One region of the Vreelandella sp. 21 genome, then DNA from elsewhere that is predicted to be linked to it. Evidence: predicted binding sites of a transcription regulator. Region 1 holds the regulator's gene; each other region holds the start of a gene.

The links. Region 1 encodes FliA, which starts transcription of late flagellar genes. Its sites were predicted from a motif close to CTAAAGTTNNNNNNNNNNCNGCCGATA; they were not measured.
Region 2: the regulator FliA is predicted to act here: its motif matches at 3,096-3,122, upstream of ACN06F_RS07285 (DUF4019 domain-containing protein).
Region 3: the regulator FliA is predicted to act here: its motif matches at 3,111-3,137, upstream of fliD (flagellar filament capping protein FliD).

The regions. Positions count from the first base shown of each region.
Region 1 is NZ_CP194673.1:134,001-141,373, reverse strand. It holds gene ACN06F_RS00645 (diguanylate cyclase) at 1-1,175, opposite strand, end outside; gene ACN06F_RS00640 (OmpA/MotB family protein) at 1,199-1,870, opposite strand; gene ACN06F_RS00635 (motility protein A) at 1,875-2,690, opposite strand; gene ACN06F_RS00630 (RNA polymerase sigma factor FliA) at 2,730-3,431, opposite strand; gene ACN06F_RS00625 (flagellar protein FlhE) at 3,458-3,886, opposite strand; gene ACN06F_RS00620 (hypothetical protein) at 4,021-4,599, opposite strand; gene flhF (flagellar biosynthesis protein FlhF) at 4,596-6,806, opposite strand; gene flhA (flagellar biosynthesis protein FlhA) at 6,859-7,373, opposite strand, start outside.
Region 2 is NZ_CP194673.1:1,562,146-1,569,518, forward strand. It holds gene ACN06F_RS07255 (GlxA family transcriptional regulator) at 1-384, opposite strand, end outside; gene ACN06F_RS07260 (isochorismatase family protein) at 359-925, opposite strand; gene ACN06F_RS07265 (hypothetical protein) at 990-1,166, shown strand; gene ACN06F_RS07270 (tetratricopeptide repeat protein) at 1,267-1,689, shown strand; gene ACN06F_RS07275 (DUF1456 family protein) at 1,700-2,185, shown strand; gene ACN06F_RS07280 (class I SAM-dependent DNA methyltransferase) at 2,254-2,997, opposite strand; gene ACN06F_RS07285 (DUF4019 domain-containing protein) at 3,168-3,575, shown strand; gene ACN06F_RS07290 (antibiotic biosynthesis monooxygenase family protein) at 3,654-3,971, shown strand; gene ACN06F_RS07295 (LysE family translocator) at 4,012-4,623, opposite strand; gene ACN06F_RS07300 (Lrp/AsnC family transcriptional regulator) at 4,766-5,251, shown strand; gene ACN06F_RS07305 (YqaA family protein) at 5,292-5,897, opposite strand; gene ACN06F_RS07310 (DUF1206 domain-containing protein) at 5,907-6,725, opposite strand; gene ACN06F_RS07315 (helix-turn-helix domain-containing protein) at 6,880-7,373, shown strand, end outside.
Region 3 is NZ_CP194673.1:3,374,791-3,382,163, forward strand. It holds gene fliD (flagellar filament capping protein FliD) at 45-1,448, opposite strand; gene fliD (flagellar filament capping protein FliD) at 1,680-3,032, opposite strand; gene ACN06F_RS15415 (hypothetical protein) at 3,416-3,745, shown strand; gene ACN06F_RS15420 (YqhA family protein) at 4,138-4,740, opposite strand; gene ACN06F_RS15425 (exopolysaccharide biosynthesis protein) at 4,806-5,399, opposite strand; gene ACN06F_RS15430 (TerB family tellurite resistance protein) at 5,449-5,904, opposite strand; gene yejK (nucleoid-associated protein YejK) at 6,048-7,061, opposite strand; gene ACN06F_RS15440 (ABC transporter permease) at 7,190-7,373, opposite strand, start outside.

The DNA.
Region 1 (7,373 bases):
GCTGTCTCTTGGGTACACCATGGCCCACTATGGATATGGGCTTTTTCAATTCGTGTGGCCAACTGGCTGATCGTTTCTGGCTTGGGCGTATTGCCTGATTGATAGATACTGCCTTTCACCCATAACGCAACGCCATTGGCACGAAAGAGCGACTTCCATGTCTCGGCATGCTCCGTAAACAGCTGATAAGGCCCCTGAGGCTTTAAGCGATTATTGCTTGAAAGCACCAGGCTATCTTGTACACGCTGCAAATAGCGCGCTTCTTGGCGAGCTCTCAGCAGTAACAGCCGCTGCGTAGCCATTTGCACCAAGGTACGTACCGCATCTCGTACGGGCGGCGCTACAGGGTAAGCCGCTGCCGAGTGGCAGAATAGCAGCCCCCAAAGGCCGGTATCTCCCTGCATGGCCACGCTTAGTGCACCGCGTACGCCAAGTCGTTGTAAGTACTGTTGCCGCTCAGGGGCCGGAGCGCGCAAGAAGCAATCACTTACATCTACCGCCACACTCGTCGGCAGTAAGTGCTCACAGGGTGCTGCGACATCCTGGATCAGCCGCACCGGATGGCGCTCATAGGCTCGCCGTAGTGCGATAGGGAAGTCCTTGGCGGGAAAGCGTTGCCCTAACAAGGCAGGTAAACGAACTACCGGCAACTCGGTATCGGGCTGAACGCGCCCCTTAGCTAACGACTCGGCCACGATTAACCCATGCCAATCACTATCGAAATGGCATACAGATACCCGGTCATGCCCGGTTAATTCTTGAACGGCTATCACCAGATAATCAAGCAGTTCTTCTTGATGTGTCGCTTCCGCTAAACGCATCAGGCGTTCGTTCACCGTGCCAAGTAGACGCTGCTTACCGAGGGTATGAAGGGGCTCTATCTCAACTAACACATGCGCACCGGCACGGTAAGCATGTAACTGGAAACGGGTTGATCGAGCGGGACACTTAAAGGTGAGCGGCCCCGGCAAACGCTGCTGACCTTGTAGCTCGTAGCGTACGCGCTGGCTTAAGCGCTTGCCTAGAACGCTGGAGAGCGTTGGGAGACACCCCTCACGAAGGCTTATTCTCAGCAATTCAACAAAGTTGCTACTAAACGCCTGTATGCGCCGGCAGTCAGCATCGAGCACCAGTAATGCACCGAACGACTGTAGTAGCGAGTGATGCTTCAACACAGAGATGGCCTCAAGAAATCTCTTTACCCCTCAGTCTGCTGCCTTAGCAACAGTTCAACGCGCCGGTTGGCAGATCTACCTTCCGGTGTTGCGTTACTTTCCATGGGTTGGGTATCGGCGTAACCGACTGCCCGCATACGTGAAATAGCAACTCCCTGGCGCTCAAGATGCCGGACCACCGCAATGGCGCGCCCTACCGAGAGATCCCAATTTGAGGGGAAGCGAGAGGTAGCAATGGGAACATTATCCGTATGCCCTTCTACTGAAATTTGACCCTCAAAGGATGCTAACACTGCCAGAAGGCTTTCTAACACATCTTGCCCCTGGGGCGTTAGTACGGCGTCACCGCTAGGGAAAAGCAAGCTGTCGTCGATACGCAGCGTAACACCTTCTTCACCTTGAGAGACACTAACCCCTGGGATATTAAGCTCCGTCATTCGCGGCTTTAGCCCGCTGTGTTGTGGATGAATACCGGTTGCTAAGCTGGCCAACGGAAGCGAGGTGATAGCACTTGCAGAACGCATTCTATCGCGATCAAAGGCTTCCCCTCCCCCCGGCGGGGTCAATGCAAGCAGTAAGACAAACAGCGTGATTAACAGCGTTAATACGTCTAAATAGCTCGTTAGCCAACCTTCATCGCCCTCCCCTGACACAGTGGGCAATTCCAGTGCGTGCCGTGAATCACGATCTAGCATAGCGCTATCCTTTTGCCGCAGAACTAACTGTTGGCCGCGGTTTTACAGAGGCATCACGGATCTCGTCATGATAATTAGCCACAAAGGAGTTGAGCGTTTCTTCAATAAAAGAAGGCAGCCGCCGTTTAGTAATTAGCGAAATGCCCTCCAGCACCATGTTCATGGTGATAAGTCGCTCTTCCGTGCGCCGCTCTAGCTTGACGGCAATCGGTTTGAACACCAGGTTGGCGAGCAGAATACCGTAGAACGTTGTCAGCAGAGCCACCGCCATGCGCGGGCCAATAACGTCAAGGTCACCTGCATCCATCACTTCCAGCATATTGACCAGCCCCACCAAGGTGCCAATCATGCCAAACGCGGGCGCATAGGTGGCCATGGTACGAAATATCTGCGCCTCAGCATGCTCCCGCGCCTTTAATCGTGCGATTCGCCAGCGCAGCATATCGAAAATTTCGTCCTCTTTCGTGTTAGCAATCACCAGTTGAATCCCGGTGCGCAAAAAGGGGTTACGGGTATGCTCTAGCTCCTTCTCAACCGCCCTGACATCGCCTTTGAACCACAGCCGTGCCATGGAAACCAGTTCGTTGATATCATCTCGCACATAGGTGTTTTCACGCCGAAACACCAACCCCACCAGGCGCACCACGCGTAGCACTTCTTTCAGCGGATAACTAATAAAGGTAGCCGCCAAGGTGCCCGTCACCACAATGGCTAGCCCCGGCAAGTTGATAAAGCTTTCTGGCGACTCTGCAGTAAAAAACAGCACGCTTACCAGCAAAAGCATGCTGGCAAAAATACCGATCAGCGTAGATGGGTTCATCAACGGCTCCTCGCCGGTTATTCGTGATTGATAGTAGCGTTAGGTGGTGTCATATAAGCGAGCGCGAAGCCTGCTAATCGCTTGGCTGTGAAGCTGGGAGACACGGGATTCAGTCACACCCAGCACCGCCCCGACTTCTTTAAGGTTCAGCTCTTCTTGGTAATACAACGCCATCAGTAGTTTTTCACGTTCAGGTAAGGCATCGATCGCATCAATTAACGACTGACGCTGCTGTTTATCTAACAACTGTTCGAAGGGCAGGTTAGTGGCTTCCTCTTTCGCAGACTCGGCCCCTTCGGCCACCAGCTCTTCAAAGGGCAACAACTGGCCACTGTTCGTATCGTTGAGCAATTGCTGATACTCACTAAGCGGCATATCCAGGTCACGCGCGATTTCACCCTCTTCCGGCGGGCGCCCTAACTGCTGCTCAAGACGACGCACCGCATCATCCACAGCTCTGGCAGAGCGGCGTACACTACGCGGCAACCAGTCACGTGTTCGCAGCTCATCCATCATGGCACCGCGAATACGCTGACTTGCAAACGTGGCGAACGTTGCCCCCTGGGTCGCATCAAAACGCCCTAGTGCCTCTAATAAGCCCACCATGCCGGCTTGAATAAGATCATCCAACTCAATACTTGCGGGTAGTCTTACCTGCAGCGTTAAGGCCTGACGTCTTACCAGTGGCATGTATTGGGTTAACAGCTCGCTCTGTTTAATCCTGCCTTGTGCTGTATACATCCTCGTGCCTCACGGCTGAACTCTGTTCACTGGTAATTCACAATCACTTGTAGTTCCTGCACCCGTACCGGGCGCTGGCCCGGCGTCAACGCAAAACGAAAGTACAGCGGCCCACTGACCTGTTTACCGGCTAACGCAGTGGTTGAACCTCGCATAGCAGTCAAAGGAACACACTGCTCAGGGTGGCATAGCCACGCATTAACCGGCGCATTAACCGGCATTTGAAAACGCCAATGAATACGCTCTATCGCAGCATGCTCTACCTGCGCCCCTGCCGGTGGTTGAATGGGCTGGCTGCTGACAGCTCGGTCACTCATCGCGACCAGTACGCTAGGCACCTCACTACTCCAACTGCCCGTAGCGGCATAAACACTCATGGTGATGGCGCTTAGCGCCATCACCAACACGGTTTTGAAGTTATCAACCTTGAAGCTAGCGATCTCAAAATAGCCCATTATGTTAAAACTATGTGCGTAACTATCGTGTTGTAATAACGCTTCTTGAAACCAGCGAGCATAGACATTTTTATTCCTTATAGAGACGCTTGATAGCCACTGTTAAAGCACGGCCACATGGCGTCAGGCTAGCGTCATCGCGCCAGCAGTAAAAGCTCTATATCCAAGTAATAGCTGGCTGCTTCGCGCAGGTTATCGAGCAGACCTCTGCGCGGCAAGTTTGGCTCGTGCAGTGCTAACAGCTGCCTAGGGCCACCGTTCTCCTGCACTTGCCGAAGCGAGCGATACATCTGTGCGAAAGCATCGGCATCGCTATTAATCCATAGCGCCCAACGCGGAAAGCGCTCTTTCAGTTGGCCAAGATTAGCGGCATCCGCATTGACGATGTGAATATCCCAATCATCCGGGTCGCCAGCCCAACGTCGCCCCAGCACAGACCATTGGGCTAGGCGCCCTTTTACTCTTGCCACCTGCTGATCGCCACCGTTAGGCATACCGATCACGATAAGCGGCTTTTGCGGCACCGAGGGCGGTGCAGTGGTTTGCGTTTGGGCAGCAGTTGGCGGCACCGTCAAAGAGTCGGTCATAGCGGTCAGTGACTCAGCCGTAAGTTCGTCTCCCGTGGGGTCACTTTCAACTGACTCTGCTTGGCGCTGCTGGCGCTGTAAATCTGCCCACTTGCGCAGGCCCGCTGCCTGATCCTGGGCACTCATACCAGCCCCTCACGGCTAACGCTGCTGAGTTGACGAATGGCGTCACGGGCCATAAACGCGTGAACAAGCGCATCTAGCATCGCCGTGTCGCGCCGCTTACGCGTGGTGCCCAATAACCTTAGCAAATCGGAACGCAGTGCTATCGCAGCGTCATCATTGGCGATATCTAAGTGTCCCGCTGCTGCGGCGATACCGCTGGCCATCAATAAGCGAACCTCCGTGCTTACTTCGCCATCATCCGCATCTTTCAACTGCTGCCAAGCGCGTTTGGTTAGGCTAGACACCCCTTCGCTTTGCAGTTGGATAACCAGAAGCGAACGCACATCTGCACCTAATCGGGCAGGCGTTAACCAGTAGCGGCGCGCGATGCGTTTGCCATTTTCTGGATCGCGAACTTCACCAACCCATGCCAACAGCGGTGTACCAGCGGCGTCCTCTACAGCAATATGGGTATGCCACAGCTGCACTGTTTGCCCACGAAAACGCAGATCAGTGTGATCTGTGAGCGGGCTATCTGTGAACAGCTGGCGCAGGACATAACGCTCGCCCTGACAGTATACCCGCTGAGTGGCAGCTACTAGCGTGATCCAGGTCAAGTGTTGGGCTTCTAGCCACGCTAACGTGGCGGGGTCGGGAAATACGGGGAGCAGATGTACGGCGGCCCCCAGCGTTTCGCCCTGGCGCAGCAGCCGTGATTGCCAGCCTGCGGGCTGACGGTGCTGTAGGCTGGTTAGCGCTAGCCAACCGCCATCGGCGTCTAGCCCAAGATCGGGCATCGACCAGTCACAGCCTCGCTCATTACGGCGGGGAGACCATGCCATGCCCAGCCCCTTATCCGCGCAGGGCTCGCTAGCCAGTAGTGCATCCAAGCGTTTGTCTTGCACCACGCCCGGTAAGGAGGCGATATCCCATACCGACTCTAACGCTGAAAACCCAATAATCCTTTCACGCAGCCGCGTCAGCACAGAGCTGAGGCGGCGCCCTTGCCCCAGCACGTCTCGCGACCAGCGCGGCAGACTCACCGAGTGAGGCTGCGAAGCGGAGGTCGAAGATCGCCCTTCACGCACCCTTCCCAATGGGGTATTAAGCGCTTGATCGATCAGCGCAGCAGGGTTCGCAACCGCCATATCTTCTGGAACACGTTGCCCGTACGAACCAAATAACACCCGCAAGCCATGGCGTATGACAATATCTAGCACGGGGGCTAACCGGCCAGCTTCGTCCTGCTTGGTAATAATGCAATCATCTAACTCAGCGCCAGCCGCCCGTGCGGCTTGGCGATAGCGCAACACGACCTCTTCCAATGTTTCAGGCTGGCTAGCTGCATTCAACAGCAGCACTAAGCGGACGGACGCTTGCCCACCCTGCAAATGGGCAATTTGCTCAATCACACGCTGGTCACGCTGACTCATACCGACGGTGTCGATAATCACCCACTGTTTACCCTGCAATCGTCCGACCAGCTCATCAATCGGTTGCTCGGCGTCTAAGGCATACATGGGGGTATCAAGCAGGCGGGCATAAATTCGTAGCTGTTCGTGGGCACCAATACGAAAGCTATCAGTGGTGACAAGGGCCACAGGGCGCGTACCGTGGCGCATCACGAAACGTGCTGCTAGTTTCGCAGTGGTGGTGGTTTTCCCCACTCCTGTTGGCCCCACCAGCGCGACAATTCCTGCTTGATCGAAAAAGCCGGTTTCTTCTTTCAGTACGGGTAACCGCGCCATTAGCTGCCCACGAAGCCACTCCATCGCAAGCGCGCTATCGGCATCCGGCTGAACCAATGACGTCGGCAGCGCCGCCAGCACCTCGTCGCTTAGCTCCTCGCTGAAACCAACGCTAAGCAGGTGCTGGCGCAAACGAAAGATAGGGTCGTCAGTGGTGGCAGAGACGGGCGAATCGGCAGTTGGCTGCCGCTGGGAAATCAGCTCCCGCATTTCCTGCATCTCGCGCAGCAAGCGTTCACTCATTGCCTGCAGCGGATCTGAATCTTGCGCTGAAAAGGCGATTTGGGGAGCTGGGGTAGGTGGAGGTGGCGACGTAGGGGAAGGTTCAAAATGATCGACCGCTTCATCCGCCATCGCCAATATTTCAACCCCACCCTCGGTACGGCGATTGGCGACAATTAAAGCGTCATCACCTAATGTTTCGCGCACTTGGCGCATCACATCGCGGCTGTTTGCTCCAACAAATCGTCTCACGCTCATGCTTTACCTGCGCCTCTTCTTGATGGCTTGGAACGGATGTCCTGCGTCAGTCTCATCCTCGCCCTCCGACTACCGTAGTGACTCGTAACGTACGGTCATCCGGTATTTCTGCTTGAGACATCACCACCAAATGACGCACGCGCCGACGTAAGAAACGTGATAGAACAGCACGCAGCGAATGTTGTACGACCAGCACCGGTGCTTCACCGCTACCTTCATGGCGCTCCAGGGCCTCTTGTGCCTGCGTCATGAGCGTATCAGCAAGCCCGGGCTCCATCGCACCGTTACCATTCATGGCCTGCATAAGCACTTGCTCTAACTGGGCATCGAGTCCCATCACGTTGAGCGTTTCCTGGCCGGCAAACCACTGCTGGGTAATCGCTCGACCCAAGGCAATGCGCACCAGTGCGGTCAGTTCATTAGCATCTTTTTGCTGCCCAGCATGTTCTGCCAGAGTATCTAATACCGTGCGCATATCGCGTATCGAGACATCTTCATCGAGCAGATTCTGCAAAATACGTTGCAACACGGTGAGTGAAATGGCTTTCGGCACCACCTCTTCGACTA
Region 2 (7,373 bases), 1.4 Mb from region 1:
AGAGCAAACTGTCATCAGTGTGTCCGCATAGCATGCGTTTGCCTTAAGCCAACTAACACACTCTTGCTGCGCCAATGGCTCAACGCTATTGCGATACTGTCCTGGAATTAGCAGTAGGTGTTGAGGGGGAAGCTGTTCCGGTAACGGGTCAATGCCGCTAAGCGTCAGCGGGCCTAACCATGGCATAGCGGTCTTTGGGCCGACATAGCAAACCTCAACATCTATTGAAAGCCGGTCGGCGCACTGCAAGACCTGAAGAGGCCCGACCAAGTCAAGCGGCACTTGGCCAGGCATCATCAATACCGCAATCCGCAAGGTGTTGGCTCTTTTGGGGAGCGGTTGACTGTTTTGTTGCTCTTCACTCACGCGTGTTTTGCCACTCATTGATCAAGTCTTGTGTGCTGATAATACGCGCAAAACGCTCTTCAAGTACTAGTTCGGTACGTGCCTTAATATCATCAGCTGACCATGTAATGCCGTTACGCGTCATAGGGAACGTTAGCGTTGCATCGCTGACAAAATCAACGCTAAAACCTAAATCTGACGCTATCCGGGTGGTTGTCTCACAGCATTGTTCTGTGCGAATACCGCTAATCGCAAGTTGCGTAATGTCGCGTTCGCGTAACCAATTTTCAAGCTCCGTATCGCTGAATGCATTATGAACACGCTTATGGAAGGTCACCGCCGCTTCATCGTCAAAACCATCAAGCGGGCGAATTAGGCCATTAGCGGGGTCAAAAGCGCCTTGGCTACCGGGTGCTTCATGAAAAATGCGCACAACAGGTATGTTATTTGCCTGCGCCGCGTCTAGCACCGCCCGTTGCTTGAGGCGCCATGCTTGTGCCAGAGATTCTACCCAATAATCGCGGGCGGGGAAGGAGGCTTGAACGTCAATTAATAGCAGAGCGGTTTTAGACTGGGTCATGGCTAATCTCATCGTGTTGAAGTGAGGCTACAGATTAGCTATTCCCATTTCAGCCAACGATACCTTGCGCGGTCTAAAAGCGGTCAATTTCGGCCAAGTATTGGCTGATGGCGGGAAGTGTCGGCAAGAAGCGAAAAGCCACCTTGCTGATATCGAAAGCTGTAAAATGATCACCCGGTGGTGCGCTATCAAAGGCTATAATAGCGTGATTATGGTGGAATACCGCTACCGTGACTTTTAACTATCAAGCTGGCTTCCATGGTTTTTATCGAAGATACCTAGATAAGTCGGCTTGTTGGTTGATTTTGTTGTTTGTTTTAATGAAAGGAAGGTGGTTGGTAATGATTAACACCAAAATATATAAAGCGGTTTATGAACTAGCTGAACGGCTAATGAAAGCTGCGGCTAAAGATGACAGAGAAGCGTTTGATCCGCTCTATGCCGAGTTGCAGGCGATTTGCACCGATAACGAAAACACCGATAAAGACCACCCAGAGCAGTGGGAAACCTTGGCCGACTTTACCGAAGAGTTAGAGGATGCGCTGCCGATTTACCAAAAGGCACTTGAGAAAGCCATTGCTAAGAACTCGAAAGACCATATGGCCTCTATCGGTTTCTCCATGGCAACGTTGCAAGTACAGTTAGGTCAAACGGATGACGCCATCGAAAGATTGCAACATGCGAAAGCCAGCGCCGAAGGCATTGAAGATGATGAGCTGAAAGCAGAAATCGATCAGCTGCTTGAAACGCTAACGACCAACTAGGAAGCCTATTTTGACGAATAATGATATTTTTCGCCGCATCCGCTACACCTTTGATTTAAAAGACAGCACCATCGTGGACATCTTCTCACTGGCTGACGTCAGTGTGAGTCAAGCGCAGGTCACTGCTTGGCTGAAAAAAGACGAAGATGACGCTTTTGTCACGATGAAAAATAGAGAGTTGGCGGCGTTTCTGAATGGCTTTATCAGCTTTAAACGTGGCAAGCGTGAAGGCCCGCAGCCTGCGCCTGAAGCACAACTAAACAATAATATGGTGTTCCAGAAGCTGCGCATTGCACTGAATTTAAAAGCAGACGATATCTTGGCAGTGTTTGAACTGGTGGGCTTACCGCTGAGCCACCATGAACTCAGCGCCTTTTTCCGTAAGCCAAGCCATAAAAATTACCGTGAGTGTAAAGATCAAATGCTGCGTAATTTCTTACTCGGTATTCAACGCCAGCTACGGCCTGGCTCGAACGACGCAGGTTCTGAGTCTTAAGTTCACACGCTTTATGTCACACGGTAACGGTAGGAGAGGTAGTGCAAGGCCTCTCTGCCTTATCGACGCTAACGCTTCACGCAGACGAAAATCGCATTGCCTGAAAGGTTATCCCAAGGGGTAATGGTCTGATAGTTGTGCTCAAATACATGCACCTCAAAATAAGGCGCCAGTAGGGCGGTTAATTCCGTAAAGCTGACCGCTACCATCGGATGCTCGTCGTTCCAGACTTGCGTGGCGCCTGCGCTGGTTTTTTCAATGCTCAGCCTAAGCGATTGCTTTTCGCCGTGCCCGCCGTAGTGCCAACCCGAGCGGAACGTGAAGACATTGTCATCTTGTCTGGCACTGTGTTTAACACATAAATCATTATTGATTTTGTTTTTATCTACCACGTTAAAATAGAAAACGCCGCCCTGTGTTAGTGCGCGATGGGCGCTGGAAATACACCCTTTTAGCTTTTCAATCCCATCGTTGTAGTGGATCGAGTACAAAAAGCAGGTGATCAAATCGAGGGGTTCGCTGGCTTCGAACGCACTCATATCTTGCCGTGAAAAAAGCGCTTCTGGGCAACGCTTGGCGGCGATATCCAGCATGGGTTGGTTAATATCAAGACCACTACTGAGATAACCAAAATCAATAAAATGGCGGACATGAGGGCCCGTGCCACAGGCTAAATCAAGGTGCACATGCCCGCCGTTGCCGAAAATCTGATGGAGTCGACGAATGGCGTTGCTTTGCTCTTGATAGTCGATATCGACGCACATCAAATCGTAGTAGCCAGATAGATCGGTATAGAGTGCGTTGGAGGACAGATTGGCGGACATAGTAGCCTAATGGTGGGCGCTAAAATATTGGGGTGGCGCATAGTAAACGAGCGGGCAAGGTTTTAGAAGCGAGGGGAATATTGTTGTTAAAGAAATTCGGTCATCGTCCGATAATCACTTAAGATTTAAAAGCCAACAAGCCGCCACAAGAGTCAGCCATGCCCAAATCACCTGCTTACCTTCTCGCTGCGATGCTGCTTAGCCTAGTCACCTATGCTCAGGCGTCTGCTAATACGGCAGAAGCAGCGGCGCTAGCGTGGTTAGAATCAATTGATAATGGTGAGGTTGAACAAGCTTGGGAGAGTTCATCGCCGCTACTAAAAACGCCGCTATCGCCTAGCATGCTTAGACGTATCATTGAGTTAGCACGCAATGAGTTTGGCGCGGTTGAATCACGTCGGAAAGTGCAAGTCTCTCACTATCGATCAATGCCGGGTGCACCAGATGGCGACTACATGGTTTTTATCTTCCATACTCGGTTTGAAAATAAAGCGAGAGGAATAGAAACCATAACACCTCATCTTGAAGATGGTGAGTGGCGAGTCAGTGGTTATTATGTGCAATAGCTCTGTGTAGTGCTTCTTTGTAACAGGTTTTTGTAAATGACTGATGCCGTAACCAATACGAATCAAGGTGGTGCTGCTATGCCTAGTATTGCTAATACGCCCGAGCCGCCTTACTACGCGGTTATTTTTACCTCACAACGCACCGAGATCGATAATGGCTATGACGCAATGGCGACAAGAATGGTTGAACTTGCAGCACAGCAGCCGGGATTCTTGGGGGTAGAGTCTGCCCGAAATGAGGTGGGAGTGACGGTGTCATACTGGGCTGATTTGGCCTCAATAAAAGCGTGGAAAGCCCACGCTGAGCATCAGGAAGCTCAGCGACTAGGCCATCAGCAGTGGTACCAGCACTTTAAGACGCGCATTGCCAAAGTCGAACGAGATTATGGTATTTAAAATATTAACGCAGCCTAGGCAGGCTTTTTGCTGATTAAGTTTAAGAGGCTAACCTTAGGGCAAAGCCAATAATGAGTGTTCCAAATACCCAGCGTTGCAGGGTTTGCCTTTTTTGATGGCTGGCAAACCAGCGTTGCATCCGCGCTCCCAAGCAGGCATATAGCGCATCGTACACAAGCCCCACGCCCACTAGCACAGCCCCCAATAGAGTAAATTGGAGCGCAACGTCACCCTGTTGGGTGTGAACGAACTGGGGTAATAACACCGAACAAAACAGCAGCGATTTTGGGTTCAGTAGGTTCGTTAAAAGACCCCGTCTCCAGGCTAGGTAATAGCTACCGGTGAGCGATGCTTGCGGGTGGTTAGTATCGGTGCTCCGTTTAGTACGAATCAGCTGTACGCCCACCCAAATCAAGTAGGCAGCACCGAGATAACGAACAGCATCAAAAAGCCACGGAGCGGCGACAAATAGGGCGGCCAGGCCCAAACCGGCTAACGCCACATGCAGCCCTCGGGCGATGGCTAACCCTAGCGCTGTGGCTAATCCATGCCCACGGCCCAGCGTACTGCTGGTATGTAGCACCAACAGCATATCTGGGCCTGGAATCAGGTAAACAATGGCTAATGCACTAATAAAAAGACCGATTTCCATGGCCGCTCCCTCAAAATTGCACGTAGTGACTTCATAAAGGGCATGGTACCGTTAAACTGATGAGTGATTTCTTGCCATTTGCGCTCATGGAACATCAGTTATTGGTATTTTGTGCCAACTAAGAGTGGAGAAATGCTTACTTATGCCAAGTGGTCAGTTAGATGCTACCGACCGGCGCATTCTTGCGTTGCTACAGGGGGATGCTCGCTTAACCAATGTGGAGCTCGCAGAGAAAGTAAATTTGTCGCCGTCTCCCTGTTTACGCCGGGTGCGACGCTTGGAAGCAAGCGGCATTATTCGTGGCTATCACGCGGAGCTTGATCGTCGAAGCGTCGGGCTGGAGTTAACGGTGTTTGTGGGCATTAAGGTAGAACGCCACCATGAAGAGCAAGCTAATGCCTTTCGAGAAGCCGTGGTTAAACTGCCGGAAGTGGTCACTGCGCATTTGGTGTCTGGTGAATCGGATTTTCTGCTACAGGTGGTAGTGCCTAGCTTGGCTGCGTACGAGGCGTTTTTAACGGGGACGTTGCTGCGCTTACCTGGAGTGAGCGATATTCGCAGCAACTTTGCTATTCAGCCGGTGAAAGAGTACGGCACATTACCGCTGGATAATAGCGATAAGGCCTAGTCTGGCAGTTGAGGAATGAAGAAGGCCTACGGTTTAGCGATTAATGCGATATTACTAACCCAGCCAGCGACTGTAATCCGACGACCACCACCAGTACCACCATACCTAGCGCGAGGCTGGTTTTAAGCGCGTGACGCTTCCACATAAGTTCTACGCGGTTGCCAAAGCGGTGTACCAGCCAAGCAAGGCCGAAATAGCGAAGCCCACGGGCTAGCAGGGCAGCCAGCACAAATAACATAATCGGATAGCCGGAAAGCCCGGCGGTAATCATTGCCACCTGAAACGGGATCGGCAGTATGCCAATAGCCAAAATCGCTGCAAAACCGTACTGCTCGAAGAATGTTTGGAACGACTGATAACTCTGCTCCATACCCATAAATTCGATAAACCATGTGCCTATGGATTGGTACAGCACCATGCCGACAGCATAGCCCACAATGGAAGCTATCAGGCAGCCAAGGGTCGTCGCGGTGGCCATTGCCCAAATGCGCTGCTGGTTAATCGCCATGAGTGGGATCAACACCAGCTCGATGGGAATTGGCAAAATAATGGTTTCTAAAAAAGATAGAGTGCCGAGTAGCCACAGCATGTTTTTCGAGCCATTGATGCGCTCAAACCACTGTTTAGTCCGTGTTGTTGAAAGCATCTTATGTCTCTACATTTCAGTATTAATGCGACGATAGACGGCCGCTAAAAGGCTGTAGAGACCAAACGCAAAGAGTCCAAGTGCGACAAAGGCAAGCAACCACTGACCGAAAGGTTGGCTTCGCAGCGTGCTGAACACTTCTCCCATACCACCTGCTTGATTAGGGTTAATTTGGTAGGCTGCGATGATAAAAAAGCTGCCCACGATCACGAAGACGAGACCGCGAATCACTAAGCCGAATCGACAGATGGGGTAGGCCCATTGTTGAGTTTGTGGTGGCATCGCAAAGTGTTTATCGAATTTTGCTTTGTAGCCTTTGATTGCATGGGCAATACCAACACCTATCAAAATTAAACCAACCCCGCCAACTAACCATCGCCCGAAAGGCTGCTGCATCAGCCAACCTGCTACGCCTTGCGAGCCGCCGCTGGAATCCCCAGAAGAGCCTGCAAATTGGAAGATGAGCGTTGCGGCAAAAAATGCCAGAAGAATATGCGTAATGGCACTCGCTAATAAACCTGCGCGAATAGTTAAGCCTTTAGCACCATTACCATGATGGTCGGTGTCTTTGACAGCTTGGATTGTGCGCCACATAGCGTAGCCGACCAAACCGACAGCAATAAGACCTAGCATGATTTTACCAAAGGGAGCAGTTAACACTCTTTCTAGAGCACCGCGGCTGCCTTCCGTTTGGCCGCCTTGTTCAAAGGCTGCCAGGGTGGCTAGGCCTCCCACTAATACATAAACGATGCCGCGAGAAGCGTAGCCCATTCGGGCGAAAAGGGTAATCACATCACGATGATCTGGGTTATTCATTCGATTGGCCATGGTGTCCTCCTGACATTTATGGCATTGCGAATTCCTATGCAATCTGGCTTATATAGAGCTTGTCTGGCGACCATACTGTGCGTGCGTTGTGCTATTGTCTAGCGTAGGCCAAGCTATCAGGCTATTCGCTATTTTTTGATGATGCGAGCAGAAGATGAGCCATAAGTCTCCAAGTGCTAAGTCTCCACATTCTGGGTCTCCACATTCTGGGTCTCCACATTCTGGGTCTCCGCGTGCTGGGTCGCCGCCTGTTTTTTGGCGCGACTCACGGCTGCCTTATGTCGAACTGCGTAAAATCAGTGATGCGAGGCAAGTGTGCTACGCCCCTCATAGCCATGTTCACTGGTCGGTAGGGGCTATTACGTCAGGCAGCAGTACGTTTTTCTATCGGGAATCGACTTACCCGATTAGCGCCGGTGACTTGGTTATGATGAACCCCGACTGGGTGCATGCCTGTAACCCCATCGAGAACGAACCTTGGGCATATTTGATGCTCTATGTGGATGCGCAATGGCTAGCGGATTTACGCTATCAAATAGGCACGCTTGGTTCCCCAACCTGGAGTGATATCGATACGGCAGTGGTCTCACAGCCAGCGCTGTATGCCCACTATTGTGAAATGGCGGCTTGTTTATTAGATAAGCAATG
Region 3 (7,373 bases), 810 kb from region 1:
GCTTCGCTCGTTACACCGCACTACTAATAGCGAAGCATTATGGATTATTTCTTACGGCCTAACTGACTATCCAGGGCGTCGAACTGCTGGGTGAGGTAGCTGCTCATGCTGTTCATCTGGGCAATCATCGCATCTAGCTGACCGAACTGGGTGCGGTAACGGGAGATGGTGCCTTCAATGGTTTTTTCCATACGCTCGAAACGGTCGTCCAAGCTTTTAACACGGTTTTCCGCGCCGCTAATCGCCAGTTTGACTACGCCGTTATTGCCCAGCATCTGTTCGATGGTGGTGTTTAACTTACCCGCCATACCGTCACCCTCTTTTTCACCAGCAAAAAAGTCATTGAGGGCTTGAGGATTATTGGCGACTAGATCGTTTAGCACATCGTCATCGACCTTGAGCTTGCCATCTCGTTGCAGAGTGATGCCTAGTTGGTTAAGGGTCGATAACTCACCGCCTTCTACTCCGCCGGTTAGCACGCTACGCAGCCGGGATTCGATAGTACGCACGGTATTGTCGCCCACTAGCTCGCCAGCGGTTTCGCTATCGCCGGTAAAGCTGGTGAGTTTGCCAATGGTGCCTTTTAGGTCGTTAAACGCTTTTACAAAGCCATTAATCGCTTCGCGCTGCTTTAGCGTATCGCGCTCAATATTAATAGTACTGGAAGCCGTTTCGCCCTCGGCAATGTTGAGATCCGTGAGGTTGAGCGTTACGCCTTGAATAGCGCCTTCAATACTATTTTCCGCACTACTAATCGCAATGCCATTAACCGTAAGCGCGGCATTCTCCCCTGGGCGCTTTGTTGTCGCATCTTCAGCAAAGGGGCCTGGCACCTCGGCGCCACCGGCATCAACAAAACTAAAGCTTTCAATAGAAGCGTCTGCGCCAGTGGTTTTAGAGCTAAGTGCCAGCCGGTAGCCCGTGCCATCATTGATAATCGTGGCGTTCACACCGGCTTCTTTATCAGCGTTAATGGCATCACGCATATCAGCAAGGCTACTGCCTTCTACGATGTTGATATCGACGGTCTCACCATCGCCAAAGGTCAGCTGCAGCGCGGTCGCCCCTTGTAGGTCGAGCGCTTGGTCTTTGGTATCTACCCGGCTTGAAGCCAGCGTGCCAGAGGTGGCCAGTTGGCTGACTTCTACCCGATAGCTGCCCGGCAGCGCATCAGCGGCAGCAGTCGCTTTAATAGCTTCTCCACCACCAGTGCCACGCACATTGGCGGAAAGGCTTTGGTAGAGCTTGGGGTCATTGATTTTGGCGACCGCATCTTGAAACGCGTTCAGCGAGGTTTGAAGTTGACCGAAAGCAGAAATTTTTGCCTGCTGCTGTTTCTTTTGAAGCGTAATTGGCGCGAGTTTGCCCCGCTCAGCCGCTTGAAGCTGATCAAGCAAACCAGTGAGATCAAGGCCAGAACCAACGCCAAGAGAGGTTATCGTCGCCATGCGGGGGTGTTCCTCAGTGCAAAAGGCTAAACCACAATACCCAGGCGCGCATGCACACGCCCGTTCATTTAATGTAAGTTTATCGGCAGAAAAGCGTGCAACTTTAGCGCCTTTTCACGCCTTCGCCGCTTTTCATACTTTTTTACTAGAAATGAGGATTTTCTAATAAAAACGCCTGCAGGAAGCAGGCGTTAGTGCAGACATTCAACAATCACTAAAATACGTTAGCGACTATTTACGCCCAAGTTGAGCGTCAAGGGCATCAAACTGCTGGGTTAGATAGCTGCTGGTTTGGTTCATCTGGGCAATCATGCTATCTAACTGGCCGAACTGGGTACGGTATCGGGAAATGGTCTTCTCAATGGTTTGTTCTGTACGAGTGTAGCGCTCTACAAGGGACTCCACACGATTTTCCGCTCCGGTAATAGCTCCTTTCACAGCCCCGTTAGTGCCTAATAACTGATCTAGGCCTTGGTTTAACTGGCCTGCCATACCTGAATCGTCGGCGTCACCGGCGAAAAACGCCGAGAGCGCATCCTGGTTATTGGCAATGGCGTTATCCAGTTCGCTTTCATCAATAGAAAGCGTGCCGTCGCGCTGTAGCGAAATACCGATATCGCTGAGCATTGAGAACTCACCTTCGATACCGCCACTTAATATGCTGCGCATGCGAGACTCCACAGTGCGCACCGTATTATCGCCGTTAAGCTCGCCTGCCACGCCGGTTTCCGCATTGAAACTGGTCAGCTCGCCGATGGTGCCCTTGAGGTCGTTATAGGCATCGACAAAGCCCGTAATCGCTTCACGAACAGCGCGTGTATTCTGCTCGACTGCCACGGTGCTATCGCCCTCTTCTTGAAGATTAAGCGTCACGCCTTGAATCGCCCCTTCAACCTGATTGGTAGGGCTGGTAATAGCAATGCCATTCACCGTCAACGCGGCATCGGTGCCTGCTTGTAGGGTGTTATCGGTGTCGGCGGAGAAAGGCGCTGTGCCTGCATCGGAAAAGCTAAAGCCGGTAATAGAGGCATCCGCACCGGTTTCGCTGGAACTAAGCGCCAGCCGATAGTTGGTGCCGTCGTTCACAATAGTGGCGTTAACGCCTGAATCCTCACTGGCATTAATCGCATCGCGAATATCTTCCAGGCTGCTATTCGCACCGATGGTGACGTCTTTACTGGCCCCGTCTCCGAATGTGAAGGTTAACGTTTGCTCAGTGGTCGTTAGCGGCGCGTCCAGTTTATCAACACCTTTAGAAGCCAGTGTGCCACGGGTAGCGAGTGTATCAACGGTGACGTTATAACTACCGGGCTGCGCTTCGCCGTCTGCCGTGGCAGTAATTGCATCGCCTCCCACATTCGTGGAAAGGCTTTCGTAAAGCGCACTGTCGTTTAACTCAGCTGATGCAGTTTGAAATTTGGAAAGCGCACTTTGCAGCTGACCATAAGCAGAAATCTTGGTCTGCTGGGTTTCCAGTTGACGCTCTATAGGCTTCAGCTTCCCTCGCTCAGCATCTTGCAGTTGATCCAGCAAGCCGTTGAGGTCGAGTCCTGAGCCAATTCCGAGTGATGAAATGGAAGCCATAAGTTACTGCCCTTTTTTTAAAAACGCCCAATACGCTAGCGCTGCTCATACGTAAGAATGTGATTTATTATTGAATACTATCGACCATTAAAGCCCAGACTTGAGCCTATTTGGCTTTTTTTACGTACGAAAAGGTAATGAATTGTAAAAGATGGCGCCTGTACAAAGCTCAAAAAAGCATAATGCCATCCATCGGGATTAACACTTTTCTGCGTATTCTCTAGTGACTTACATGGTGAATTATCTAGATGACAGGAATATGTCAGGAAAAGGTCGACGGTTGCTTTGACACTAACGAACTATAGACCTTGGTCTAACACTCGCATTGCTTTATAATGCACTGCAACAAGCCCATTTTGGGGCTGTTTGCAGGAGAACGACTTATGCCTTCCGAGGTGTCACAACCCGCATCCACCGTAGCGTCTGCCGCTTATCATGTGCAGCGCAGCCTACGCCACTGCCTTTCTACCGTTGCCGAGCTGCTTTACGATAACGGCCATGTGCTAGAAACCATTACCTTGCCGCAGCGTGGCCTTGCCCGACGCGAGCTGGCTCATTTGAAGGGGCATTGCCCTAGTTGGAAAACATGCCAACGGGTGCTTGAAGAGAGCGGTGCCGCTAAATTTAATGATTACGACCGCTTCGTACTGACGTCTATGGGACGGGAGCTAATGTTTGATATGTTTGGTCAGGGTGCTGCCGACTGCGCGTAATCGCGTTTGCTTTGCTCTGCACGTTCTAAATACGACGCTCTAAATACGACGTTTTAAATACAAAGCGCCCGCAGCCCCTTGAAAAAAGAGCTGCGGGCGCTTTTCTATTGGCGTGATGTGCTTAGCGCAGTCCAAGCAGCGATAGAATAAACAGCACAACAACGATTAGACCAATAATGTAGATAATGTTACGCATAACGGCACTCCTTGCTTTTGCGTTTAAAGGCTTGCTCCAAAGAAAGCAACACCTTGAAATAACACCTCTAGACTAGCAGTGATTGGTTATGTTTGCGTAATTTACCCTTGGTGGGCATTAAATCGCTCTCTTAAACCGTGCCAGCAGCTACTACTAGTGTGGCCATTGAGAATATGAACAGTGAAACGACGCTTCTCTACTCATCCTTATGCCCTAGACTCATAAAATAAAGCGCTGCGGCCAGCGCCAGCACCGAAAGCGCGAGATAGATGGCTTCCAGTGGCGTTGTGAAACGGATATCCACCACGGCGCGGAAAAACTCAATAATCACCGCCAGAATCACCACGCGGGCAATTTTGTCCTTGAGTTGATCCAGTGAGCCTACGTTAAACGGGTGCTTGGGATAACGCACTTCCGCCTGATCGATACGGGAAACAAACAGCCGATAGATACCTAGCCCGAAGATTAGCAGCACAATCGCTATTAAATACACATCAACGGCGATGATGATGTCTGGCACCAGGGTGTCGTGGATATCCTGAGAGCTATCAATCAGGTAGTAGCGCAGTACGTCACCCACCACGGTTAAAATATCCAGCGTGCCGACAATAAACAGCATTAGTGAGCCCAACAGGCTTGGCACTACCGCCAGCATTACCAGAAAGCGCGAATTCCAAAGCGCCGTTTCAATCCGCCGCTCCCAGGGGGATTGTTCACGGGGCGTTTTGGGCGCAGGCGGCAGTGCTGAATGCGGCGATGGTGATTTCGATGATGACTCAGACGGTGCTGGATCAGACATGGTGAGTGCTTGCTCCTTTTAAAAAGCCGCCAGCTTAGGCGGCGCTAGGATGATCGTACACGAACTTATAGCACGTTGATCAGCACAACCGTAAAGGTGACCCCGGTGAGTAGAAAACCCAGCGAGAGCATAATGCCGTCTCTGGCCACTAATCCTAAACCGAACAGTGTCAGCGCTAGGCCCGCACCGTTGGCGCTAAACGGAATAAACTCCATCGGCGGCATGGCTAGCGCGATAAGCAGGCACATCACGGCGGTGACGCGTATCCCGATATAGCCAGTCATCCACGCTAGGCGCACACCTAGTAAGCTATCAATCCACGTGGCGGGCTTTTTCATGTAGTGAATAGCTTTATCGAATTTGTTTCGGGAAATCGAGCGTTTTACCAGCCATTTAGGTAACCAGAAAGTTTCCCTGCCGATTAATAACTGAACGGACGTGAGCAACACCAACGCCGCCATAAGCGTTGGCATACCGGGAATATCACCGATGATTGGCGCGAGCGTAATCAGCCCGGCGACCAACAATAGAGGCCCAAATGAACGCCTGCCCACCGCGTGAACCACGTCGTCTACGCTTACCTTGGCTTTTTCACGCTCCATTCGCTCCATGGTGTTAATCAGTTCGGTTAAGTTCGATGCATCCTGCCTATCATTCATTGACGTGTCAGCGCTCCCTTCCTATGGTTTAGCGTCTATCCTGGGGGCATTATTCAGAGTGGGGCGTACTTTCTAGCTTGCTGCGAATAAAGTCGCTATGGCTGACGTGCAGGAGATCTGCCAGCCGCCGGATACGGTGCTCTTCGAGTGGGTCGATACTGCCGTCTGCCCAAGCAAGCTGCCACATTAACGCTACCAACTCGCAGCGCTGCTCATAACCGTAGTGCTCTTTTATCAGGCTGACAAACTGGTAATGATCGACGGCATCATCTACTTCTGCTTCCGCCAACGTCATTAACTCGTTAACGTCGCTTTCGCTTAAGTGGTAGCGGTTGATGAGCATCTGCTTGAGCGCGGCGCGTTCAGCATCGCTTTTATCGTAGTCGGCACGCATGACTTCACAGAGCAGCGCCGCCGTTGCGAGTTCTAGCGTCAGGGTTTGATTATCACGCTGCTCAGGTTCTGCCAGCGCGCGTTGGAAGAAATTGCTAATGGCATCCAGCACGGTTTCTCTCCTGTTAATAAACCTGCCACTTCGACTGGCGATATGGCACTTAGTGCCCTTTACGCCTAAGCGCCCACCCTCTACTACTCACTATTCACCAATCGCTATTCACCAATCGCTATTCACCAATCACGATTTACTAATCACTCCTTACGCTTCGCCAACTGCTCTTTTAGCTGCTTGGGCACTTGCTTGATAATCAGGCGATCCTGGTTTTCATCGTACTCAATGCTGGACCCGAGCAGGTGGGAGTCAAAACTGATCGATACGCCCCCAGCACGTCCGGTAAAACGGCGGAACTGACTGATGGTGCGCTTGTCCGGCGGGATCTCTGGAGAAAGGCCGTAGTCAGCATTACGGATATGGTCGTAAAACGCTTTGGGCTGCTTTTCGTCCACCAGCCCCGAAAGCTCTTCTAACGTCATTGGCTCGCCACGGCGCAGCTGCTCATTGGCGTAGTCGACCAGGGTGTCGGTTTTTTCTCGGCTGGCTTCGTCGTCGTAGTCCTCTTTTTCGACGTAATCACTGAAAGCTTTCAGCAGCGTGCGGGTTTCGGCGGGAGCATCAATGCCCTCTTCCATTCCCAACAGCGCTATCAAACCATCGGCTAGCTTTTTGCCGCCGCGGTCTTTTAAAAACGACACATATTGTGCGCTTTCAGAATCGCTCTGCCACTGGGTAAGGTTTACCCGTGCTGCCAAGGTGAGCTGGCTGGTATTAAGCTGCGCGGCGGGCACTGCTTGGTGCTCTGCGTTAATGCCAATACCTTCCCGCTGATGAACTAAGCCTAAAAACAGTGTCTCGGTATCGCCCTGTCGTAGATGTGCGAACACTAAGTAGCCGCTAACGGAGAGCTGCTCTTGCAGTGTTTGCGCCAAGCGTTCTGCAATAGCAATAGAAAGCTGGGTGAAATCCTGCTCTTCTGCCATATATGCCCGCAGCCAGGCTACCAACGGACCAGCCTGCTCGCCCTGCTCAGCAAATCGCCCCCACCCTTTGGCTTTGGTGTTGTAGGTGTCATTTAGCGAATTCACCAAGCTTGCCATCACAGGGTCATCGTGGGCCGCGGGTGTTGACGCAGGTGCCGCCGTGACGGTCAAACGTTCACCATCTAATGATGGATCAAGGCGGTGCACAATACTTTGCAGTAGCGGCATAAGCGGGAGTTACCTTTTATTTAAGAGCGGTTTAGCTAAGAACGATGTATCTAAGAACGATTGATTAAAAAACAAGTTATCAAAAGAGCGGTGTTGGCAAAGAACCGCTCAACAAGCAATCCGCAGGTTTAGGGCTTTAAGCGATAACCGGTGCGGAAAATCCAGGCAATGGTGGCAAGGCTAGCGGCCAGGAAGAGCAGGATCATCGCCACGCTGGCCGCTAAACTGACATCGCTAATGCCGTAGAAGCTCCAACGGAACCCACTGACCAAGTAGACCACAGGATTGGCCAACGTAACGGTTTGCCAAAAC